DNA from 3 places in the Neobacillus sp. PS2-9 genome. Region 1 is predicted to be linked to each of the others. Evidence: a T-box and tRNA genes for the amino acid it is inferred to sense, from the RefSeq annotation. Region 1 holds a T-box; the other regions hold tRNA genes.
What was found. A T-box is a leader RNA that pairs with one kind of tRNA and senses whether it is charged. The one in region 1 lies ahead of argS (arginine--tRNA ligase), so its partner is inferred to be a tRNA-Arg.
Positions count from the first base shown of each region.

Region 2: it has a tRNA-Arg gene. The T-box ahead of argS (arginine--tRNA ligase) is inferred to sense a tRNA for this amino acid. The anticodon was not compared.
Region 3: it has a tRNA-Arg gene. The T-box ahead of argS (arginine--tRNA ligase) is inferred to sense a tRNA for this amino acid. The anticodon was not compared.

Region 1 is NZ_CP133269.1:5,013,313-5,016,591, reverse strand. Features, by position in the region: gene RCG25_RS25030 (HD domain-containing phosphohydrolase) at 1-172, shown strand, start outside; gene RCG25_RS25025 (TetR/AcrR family transcriptional regulator) at 329-901, shown strand; gene RCG25_RS25020 (hypothetical protein) at 1,100-1,348, opposite strand; gene RCG25_RS25015 (alpha/beta-type small acid-soluble spore protein) at 1,458-1,715, opposite strand; T-box leader at 1,819-2,031, shown strand; gene argS (arginine--tRNA ligase) at 2,083-3,279, shown strand, end outside.
Region 2 is NZ_CP133269.1:1,459,547-1,462,825, reverse strand. Features, by position in the region: gene tig (trigger factor) at 1-22, opposite strand, end outside; gene RCG25_RS07185 (tetratricopeptide repeat protein) at 190-1,215, opposite strand; tRNA gene RCG25_RS07180 (tRNA-Arg) at 1,333-1,409, opposite strand; gene RCG25_RS07175 (metallophosphoesterase family protein) at 1,517-2,035, opposite strand; gene RCG25_RS07170 (XTP/dITP diphosphatase) at 2,032-2,643, opposite strand; gene rph (ribonuclease PH) at 2,657-3,279, opposite strand, start outside.
Region 3 is NZ_CP133269.1:3,469,107-3,472,385, forward strand. Features, by position in the region: gene mutS (DNA mismatch repair protein MutS) at 1-227, opposite strand, end outside; gene RCG25_RS17465 (YwaF family protein) at 427-1,170, shown strand; tRNA gene RCG25_RS17470 (tRNA-Arg) at 1,394-1,467, shown strand; gene RCG25_RS17475 (tautomerase family protein) at 1,584-1,778, opposite strand; gene RCG25_RS17480 (2-keto-4-pentenoate hydratase) at 1,794-2,567, opposite strand; gene RCG25_RS17485 (alpha/beta hydrolase) at 2,621-3,265, opposite strand.

The DNA.
Region 1 (3,279 bases):
CGCGGTTGCAGATGCCTTTGATGCGATGACATCCAATCGTCCTTACCGCAGTGGGATGCCGGTCGACAAAGCTTTAACGATTATTCATGAAGGTAAAGGTACGCAATGGGACCCGCTGTTCGCTGAAATTTTTGTAGAATTAAAAAGAGGGATGGCTCGAAACCTAGCATAAAAATCAATGAAACATGACCGGTATTTGGATTGGTCACGTTTTTTGTCATTTTTACAAACAAATTTCCAGAGGTTTGAAACCACTATGGAGCTGTGCTATAGTGAAACTATCCATATGACCGTAGAACTAAAATAGTCAAAAAGGAGGGAGGTCTGAATGGCACCCGATAGAAGAAAGATGATTGTAGAGGCTGCAACAAAGTCTTTTTCATTATTTGGCTACAAAGCGACAACCATGGACCAGGTCGCGAAGCTCGCCAATGTGGGGAAAGGGACCATCTATACCTTTTTTAAAAATAAAGAGGAATTATTTGAAGAAATCATTTCCACGCTAGTAAAAGAAATGATAGCAGAAGCAGAGGCCGTCATTCAACCGGATCTGCCGTTTACAGAAAAAGTTCATCGTGCCCTCTATCGCTTATTAGAATTCCGTTCACAGCACCAGCTAATGATTAAGCTCGTTCAAGAGGAATCGGAAATGGGAACGATCGCGGTTTCCGAGATGCTGCAGCATGTGGAAAATGAGATTATCACCTATTTAAAGGAGAAAATTGAAGTTGCCATTGCAAAAGGATCTATACCTGCAACAAACATCGAGTTAACGAGCTTCCTTCTGTTAAAAATGTACATCGCTCTTGTTTCCGATTGGGAGCGACATCATGAACCGCTAAGCTCCGAGCAAATAGCGGAAGTGATTAAGGTATTCTTTTTAAAAGGCCTAACCATATAGAAAAAAAGACTTGTGCATCCAACCTGCACAAGTCTTTTGTGGTTAAAAGAAAGTATTAAATGACTTCGAGAATTGTCCAGCTCCAGTGCCTAGCCCCTCAGGTCAAATAACCTTCTGCAATAAAAGTCAAAGAGAGACTTTTTTTTGCAGAAGAACATTTGCCTGTCGGGGCTGATCAAGGCACTTCCGCTTTTCTTATCACTTTATCTTAGTAGGTGCCACTTTGCTGTTGGCAATGTATTCTTCCATTAAACTTAAAAAGGTTCCAAACAGGTAATTGACTACTGAGCCTAAGAGGATACCAAATCCAAGCGCAGTTAAAAGATAAGCATTATTGGAACCGTTTACAAATTGTCCGAACAATATAAGAATAATGCCTAACATACTCCCGAAAATAGCGGTCCTCTTAAAAGTAAAAATGCTTTTTAAATGTATTTCACGCATCATTATCAACTCCTTGTTAAGAATATTCTATCAATTGTCACAGAATTGTCAAACTTTTTTTCAAAAATAGGGAGGTCAGACCAAAAATGGGGTCTGACCCCCTTAGACACATTTACTGTTTTTTCGTTAGGTTTTCCTGTGCCATTTTTACAAGTTCGCGGACCATACTGCCGCCAAGCCTTCCGCCTACTTTTCCTGCCTGTTCAGAGGTGAGCTTGCCGTTGTAGCCTCTTTGTAAAGGAACGCCCATCTCTTCGGCCGCTTCAAACTTCGCCTCCTCCGGGCTTTGTGATTGAACGACTTTTGCCTTAAGGGCATCTAAGCCGCTCCGTGCCTCAGGAACGAGTATTTTATTTCTTCTTCTAGCCAAGTAAATCCCTCCTTTAGGTATAGAATTTCCTTATTAAAAAAAATAATCAGTAATGAGTGGATAAATCCTTTTCCTTCCAGTATAATAACTGATAATAAAGTCGGAAAAGTCAATGAAAAAGAGAGTAGTTACCTAGGATGTTGCAGCGAATCAGGGGTGGTGGAAGCCTGATACGGAATAGATAACGAAGCGCACTTTTGAGATGTGGACCCGAATGGAGTAGGGTTCGCCGGAGAATTCTCCGTTACCAAGGGAAAGCTGGTTCAGTACGAACAATTAGAGTGGTACCGCGGGAAATTCAACTCTCGTCTCTTTTATAGAGACGGGGGTTTTTTGTTGTATAAAGATAAATTAGGAGGTCTTCAGAATGAATTTTAAAAAAGAGCTTGCGTCCATTCTTCACGAACTGCTCGATCAAGAAATTTCATTAACCGAACTAGAACTCATGATTGAAAAACCTAAAAACACATCACACGGTGATCTTGCCTTTCCATGCTTTACACTAGCTAAGCTAAAACGTAAATCGCCAAACCTCATTGCTCAAGAATTAAGTGAGAAAATCCAGTCAGCCACATTTGAAAACGTAGAAGTAGTGGGTGCCTACTTAAATATCTTTTTAAATAAAAAGCTTGTTTCTGAAAAACTAGTGAAGGATGTCCTCGCTCAAGAAGAAAATTTCGCCTCACAGGATTTCGGCGGCGGAGGCAACATCACGATTGATATGTCATCACCCAATATCGCCAAGCCGTTTTCAATGGGGCATTTACGTTCAACGGTAATCGGCAATGCTCTAGCTCATATTGTTGAAAAATGCGGGTATCAACCGATTAAGATCAACCATCTGGGGGACTGGGGTACACAATTCGGAAAATTAATTACCGCTTATCAGCTGTGGGGAGATGCCGAAAAGGTCAAACAGAACCCTATTAAAGAGCTGCTTCAACTGTATATTCAGTTCCATGCGGAAGCAGAAAAAAATCCCGCATTGGAAGACCAGGGACGCAGCTGGTTTAAGCGGCTTGAAGACGGAGACGAAGAGGCATTAATGCTTTGGAAATGGTTCCGTGACGAGTCTTTAAAGGAGTTCTCAAGAATTTATGAGCTGATGAACGTCCAGTTCGATTCGTTCGCGGGAGAAGCTTTTTATAATGATAAAATGGATCGCATTGTAAAGCTCCTAGAGGAGAAACAGTTATTAGTGGAATCTGATCAAGCGCAGGTGGTTGAACTAACGGAGGAGCAGCTGCCACCGTGCTTAATTAAAAAATCCGATGGGGCAACACTTTATGCAACGCGGGACTTAGCAGCGGCCCTCTATCGTAAAGAAAACTACGGCTTTGTTCAATCCCTTTATGTCGTAGGACATGAACAAAGTCTTCATTTTAAACAGTTGATAGCTGTGTTAGGTAAAATGGGATATGACTGGGCGGAAAAAATGGTCCATGTACCATTTGGGATGATGCTGAAAGACGGCAAGAAGATGTCGACTCGTAAAGGGAAGGTTGTTTTACTAGAGGAAGTCCTAAATGAATCGATTGCGATGGCAAGACATAATATTGAGGAG
Region 2 (3,279 bases), 1.6 Mb from region 1:
ATTTTTCCCATTTTACTGTCATACCTTTTTCCCTCCAACAAATCTATTCTCATATCATTCGTAACGAATTGAGTCGGAAATTGTCTTGTCCATCAAGCCAATCTTCCATTTTTAAATGTAAAATATAGTTTTTTACACAATGCAACCCCTACATTATAACACAGGATTGTTTTCTTTCAACAGCGAAGCCTATATATTAGGATAAGAAATTTTCTCAATTTCCTCTATTTGAACCCTCGCCTGCTCAATTTCTTCTATTGGAATTTGATAATCACTTGATAGCCTCTCAACTTTTCCATCCATCCCCAAATAATTTTCAGCTACTAAATGAAAGGCTGCCGCCCAAGCATTTGGTTTCTCCGGTTGGAAATCAAATGGATAAGTGATAAAAAAGGTTCGTTCTACCATCCCGATGGTGTGTTCAAATAGTATAGGATCACTGCTCTCTAACTGTGCTTCTAGTAGTTCCTTTACCCTTTTCATTTTCGGGTGAACCCTTACTTCAGGTAGGTTGACTGGGTGGAAGCTTTGTTCACTCGTAAATTTCTTTATCACAAATTCTCTATCTATTTCTTGCTCTTTTAAAAGAGTTAATAGCATTGTTTTAAGAAACGGATGCCCTGTTTCTACTTTTAAATAATCAGCAATTTCATTTATATAGGGGCGAATGTTTTTTTCCGCTAAGCCTGAAATAAGAAGTAGCTGATCGTTTAAGTTATTGATTTTTAATAGATTAAGCTCTTTTGCATTGGCTTCCTCGGACACGTTTTTTTCTTCTGGTGCCTGACGATTTTCCGCCATCCTTCGGCTGAATTGAAGGATGGTTAAGAAGTGATCATGTTTTTCTGTCGGAATTTCCTTTTCTTCAAAGAGAGCCTCAATAGTAGAGACAATCTCATGGTATTCATGCAACTGAATCAACACAGTCAAATACAAATCAACTAACTGAAAATATTCACCAATTCCCTTAAGCAGCATCTCCTTCGCAAGTACCTTGGCGTTCTTGAAAGAGCCTGCTTCAAAATAAGCGAGCACTAGCCCAATTAATATATTATCGTTATCCGGGTCAAGTTCTTTAGCTTCTTCTAAAAGAGTGATGGCTTCTTTAAATTTTTTCTTTTCAAGGCTTTCCAACCCTTTATCTGTTAACCTTTTTTCTAGTCCGGGAAAGTAAATGATATTATCTTTTCTTTTGGCTTGTTCCCGTTTTTTCATAGTATACCGTCCTTCAGATTATTGTTGGACATTAGTGTAGCATAATTAGAACATAAAAAAAACTCACCAGCGCTGGTGAGTTATATGATTGGTATGTAGTTACTTCTTACAAGAAAATGGCGTCCCAGGAGAGATTCGAACTCCCGACCGTACGCTTAGAAGGCGTATGCTCTATCCGGCTGAGCTACTGGGACATATTAATTGTTCTTTAAGACAAGATTTATTATATTATCCTACTATTAAAATGTCAACACACTTCCTTTTATTTTTTCAATAAAATAAATGGGGGAAAGGTTCCCCCTTATCTTCGTAGATTGAATTCACAAGCTAAATCTGTTAATTCGTGACCATTGACCTCGTATACGGACATTTTCACTTTCTCATCCTTCAAATCCAGGATCACATAGGTTTTTTCCAACCGCTCACGAGGGAGGCGTATGCTTCCAGGATTTAAAAATAATGTTCCACCGATTTCTTCTGCACCTAATACATGGGAATGACCAAAACAGACGATGTCCGCATCCACTTCTTGTGCCTTGTATTTTAAACTCATCAATGAAGTTTTGACAGAGTATCGATGCCCATGTGTAACAAAAAATTTATGTCCAGCAGTCTCTAATACCGTCTCTAACGGAAAGCCACCACCAAAATCACAATTTCCCATCACAGTTACATAGCCGGATATCGCCCGGTCATCAGGCATTAACTGTGAATCTCCGCAGTGAATCATAACATCTACGTCGCTTAAATGCCTTTCTCTAATGATTTCGAGCTCTTTAGTTAACCCGTGACTATCACTGACAATTAAAACCTTGCTCATGACTGTTCAGGGCTTTCTAATATAGAATCAAGCAATACATCGAGCTTTTTCAACGCATTTGCACGATGGCTGATTTTATTTTTCACATCAGCAGATAACTCGGCCATAGCAAGACCTTTCTCCGGCACATAAAACACCGGGTCATATCCAAACCCATTTACCCCTCTAGGTTCATTAAGTATACGACCTTCACAGGTGCCTGACACCGTCATCGTTTTTTGACCTGGTACGGCAACAGCCAATGCACAGTAAAATCTGGCTGTCCTGGTTTGATCAGGGACATTTTTTAATTCAGCTAACACTTTTTCGGTATTATTCTGATCATTCTTCGGTTCCCCTGCATAACGGGCAGAATAGATTCCCGGCCTTCCTTCAAGAGCATCAACAATCAAACCAGAATCATCACCAATGACCATTTTATTTAAGGCTTTAGAGACTGCCTCGGCTTTTAAAATGGCGTTTTCTTCAAACGTAGTGCCGGTTTCTTCCACCTCTGGAATCTCTGGAAAATCTAGCAATGTTTTGACCTCAATACCTCTTGATGCAAAAATATGTTCAAATTCTCTGGCCTTCCCAGAATTTTTAGTAGCAATAATAACTTCTTTCATCATGGTTCCCCTCTTATTTTTTTCTACGTGCTTCAATTTTCTTCGTAATGATCTCACCCAAAGCAGCTTTTTGCTGTTCAAATAGCTCCATTAGCCCTTCCTGAGCCGCTGAAAGCAGTCCTTGAAGCTGTTCATAAGAGAACGTCGATTCCTCTCCCGTTCCCTGTAATTCAACAAATTCACCGGCTCCTGTCATGACAACATTCATATCGACCTCAGCTTGGGAATCTTCCGCGTAGTTTAAATCCAGTACAATTTGTTTATTTTGCAAGATTCCTACACTAGTTGCAGCTAAATAATCTGTAATTGGAAACTTTGAAAGTGACTTTTTCTCTGCAAGTTTGTTAAGAGCAATCGTCATCGCGACAAACGCACCAGTAATGGAGGCTGTACGTGTGCCTCCATCTGCTTGAATCACGTCACAATCTATCCAAACCGTTCTTTCTCCTAGAGCTGAAAGATCTACAATCGCTCTCAGCGCACGGCCTATTAAGCGTTGAATCTCCATCGTACGGCCGGACACTTTTCCTTTTGATGATTCTCGAATGTTTCTAGTCTCTGTCGCTCTAGGAAGCATTGAGTACTCTGCGGTAATCCAGCCCTTTCCTTCCCCTCTCATAAAATGAGGGACTCTCT
Region 3 (3,279 bases), 1.5 Mb from region 1:
TGTTCAATATAGTTGGGAGCCGCATGGTATGGGACACCACACATAGGAATCCGATCTTCACTGCCGCCATCACGACTCGTTAATGTAATCTCTAATTCCTGTGATGCTTTAATGGCATCCTCAAAAAACATTTCGTAAAAATCGCCTAAGCGAAAAAATAAAAAGGCATCTTGATAATCTGCCTTAACGGTTAAATATTGCTGTATCATCGGCGTATAAGCAGCCATAATGACCTCCACGGTTAAATTCATTTCGATTTCTTTCGACATATTATTATATCACATACCGGGAGTGTCAGGCACTCGTTGAATATTTGCCAAATTAATAGATAGTAGTACAAATTCCCATAAATTAATTTTACGATTTCCTGTTTTTCGACGATTTCCGAAATCAATCCATGATAAAATTTGGAAAAGGGACGGTGGGATGATGGAGTGGTTTGGCCGGAGCAATAAAAACTATGACTTTGATATGTTTTCGACTAGTCATTTTTTCGTACTAGCTATTTTAATCATTGGTTCAGTATGTATGTTTCTATTTAGAGATTCTCTTAAAAAGAAGAAGCTGCGGCAGGTTGAAATTGGATTGGCTATCTCACTAATTATTATGGAAGGTACCTATCATTTTTGGATGATTATAAATGGCAGCTGGAATGTCAGTCATGCCATTCCCCTTGAGTTGTGTAGCATCAGCTTGATGTTAACCATCGTATTGCTACTTACACGATTAAAAATAATCTATGAGATTTTACTATTTACTGCCTTACTAGGGGCGTCACAGGCATTACTTACACCATTATTAAATTATGACTTTCCACATTTTCGTTTCTTTCATTTCTTTTATACTCATTTATTGATTATTTGGGTGCCTTTATATTTTACCTGGGTACTAGGGTATCACCCAACGATCTGGTCAGTGGTAAAACTGTTTGTGTTCCTAAATGTCTTGATGCCTATTATTATGTTCATCAATAAGGTAGTTGACGGGAATTATATGTTCCTAAGCCATAAACCAGATAGCGCGAGTTTATTAGATGTGCTCGGCTCTTATCCGTGGTATATCTTATCGTTAGAGGGGCTGTTGATATCGCTAAGTTTAATCGTTTGGGTTATTTTCCGCGAAAAGGCTGTCAAACAACCAGAAGTGGACAGAGACCTCTCCATTCACTAACGTATGTATTGACCTTTATTGATTAACTGAGTATAATAAATTACGTTGCTATTAAGAAACATAGAAGAACATTGAGTCCCAATAGCTCAGCACGTTCGAATATGCTTCATTGAAGTAACTTCAGCGTACTGATCGAGCCGCTTCTTGAATCAGCTTTCTGAGATCAGGACGGGATTAACTTATTGTGTGTTGGGAACAAAAATATTTTTTCATTTCTTCATTAGTCCCAATAGCTCAGCAGGATAGAGCAACAGTTTCCTAAACTGTAGGTCGGAGGTTCGAATCCTCTTTGGGACGTACAAAAGCCAGAAAACGCTGATTCTGACGCTATTTAACCGTACATTTATGTCGGTTGATGTATAGCCTCGAATCAGCGTTTTTTTTTTGCTTCAATCCTTTATAAAAAATGGTCCTTACATTTTCTTGTTATTACTTATTGGCGAACCGGCTACACCCCAATTTTCACTTGACACGTCATGTAATAATACTCTGATTGTTTCAGGTGAATTACCTAACGTCCGGCTAACTGCTGCTGTAATCTCTGAAATCAATTGCTGTTTTACTTCTTTCGGTCTACCTTCAAGCAAGTGTACCTGTACAATTGGCATTTCCAAACCTCCCGATTATGAAATGACCGTCAAATCCATTTTACCCAATTCATCAAATTCAACCTCAATGGAATCTCCACTAAAAACATGAATCGCTTCGGTAATTCCACCGGTTAGTACAATCATCCCAGGTTCAATACAAAGCCCAGAGGAGTCTAACATTTTGACCAATTCAACCACCGATTGAACAGGATTTCCCATAACAGCTGAACCTTTTCCTTCTTGAACTACTTTACCATTCAACTTCATTCGAACCTGTGCTTTTTCCCATTGAAACTTATTTGGTACATATATTTGTTCCGAAAGAAAAAATTTTGTACTGGATGCATTATCTGCAACCACATCAATAAGGTTAAATGAAAAATTCTTATAACGGCTGTCAATGATCTCTAATGCTGGCATTATACCTTCAGTAGCTTGCCAAACCTCTTGCTCAGTAACATTATTTCCTTTTAGTTTCTTATTCATTAAGAACGCAAATTCTGGTTCCACCCGCGGATGAATCAAACCGTCCAAAGAAAGTTCCTGATTGGACATCTCCATTGACTTAAGCAATCTTCCGTAAATAGGTTGATTGACCCCTACCGATTGTTGCTTCGCGAAACTTGTTAGCCCCATTTTCCAGCCGACAAATTGATCACCATTTTGTAATTCTTTTTCCGTGTTAATTTCTTGAATTTTATAAGCATCCTCAATTGTTATATTGGGATAACCTGTTGTTATTTTACTCATTTCTACAGCACTTTTTTGATGGCTGTAAATTTCTTTAGCAATGACATGTAAATCCATGTTCTCATTCCCCGTTTTTTTCATTGAATTTCCATATCTAAACTCTGGATGAATTATCTTCGTAAATCATTTATAATCCAAGCTTGAAAATCCTGAAGATTTATTTCGGATACAGTGTGCCCTTCTGGATAAGATCGAAAGTTCACAGGAACCCCAAGCTCAGTAAAACAATCGACATTTTCTTTCCCCCACTCATATGGCAGAACCTGGTCATATTCCCCGTGTGATATAAACACTGATAAATGTTTCCCTGGATTTATCCTGTATTCTTCCTTTACAAATTGAGGAATATAACCACTTAGCGCTACTACACCCTTAATCTTGTTTCCAAGGGTGAGAGCTAATGTCATGGAAACTATGGCTCCTTGGCTGAAGCCCAACAAGTATAATTGATCTGGGTCTAATTCATAATTTATTGATGCATAATCAATAAAGTTAGCGAGCTTTTTGATTCCTTCATCGAAAACTTCTCGATGTGGTTTTCCATAGCCCTGGATTGTAAAGTAGGCAAATCCCGGACCTTGTGTCAAATGTCCCCTTACACTAAAAATAAAGAAGGAATCCTCCAGTCTATTAACAAGTGAAAGCATATTTTGTTCATTGCTTCCTATGCCATGCATAACAAACAATGCGGGATACTTTTTCCCAGGAATTATATTCTTAGGACGGCGAAATTCATAAATCATTTCCGTTTCCATTTGCAAACCCCCTA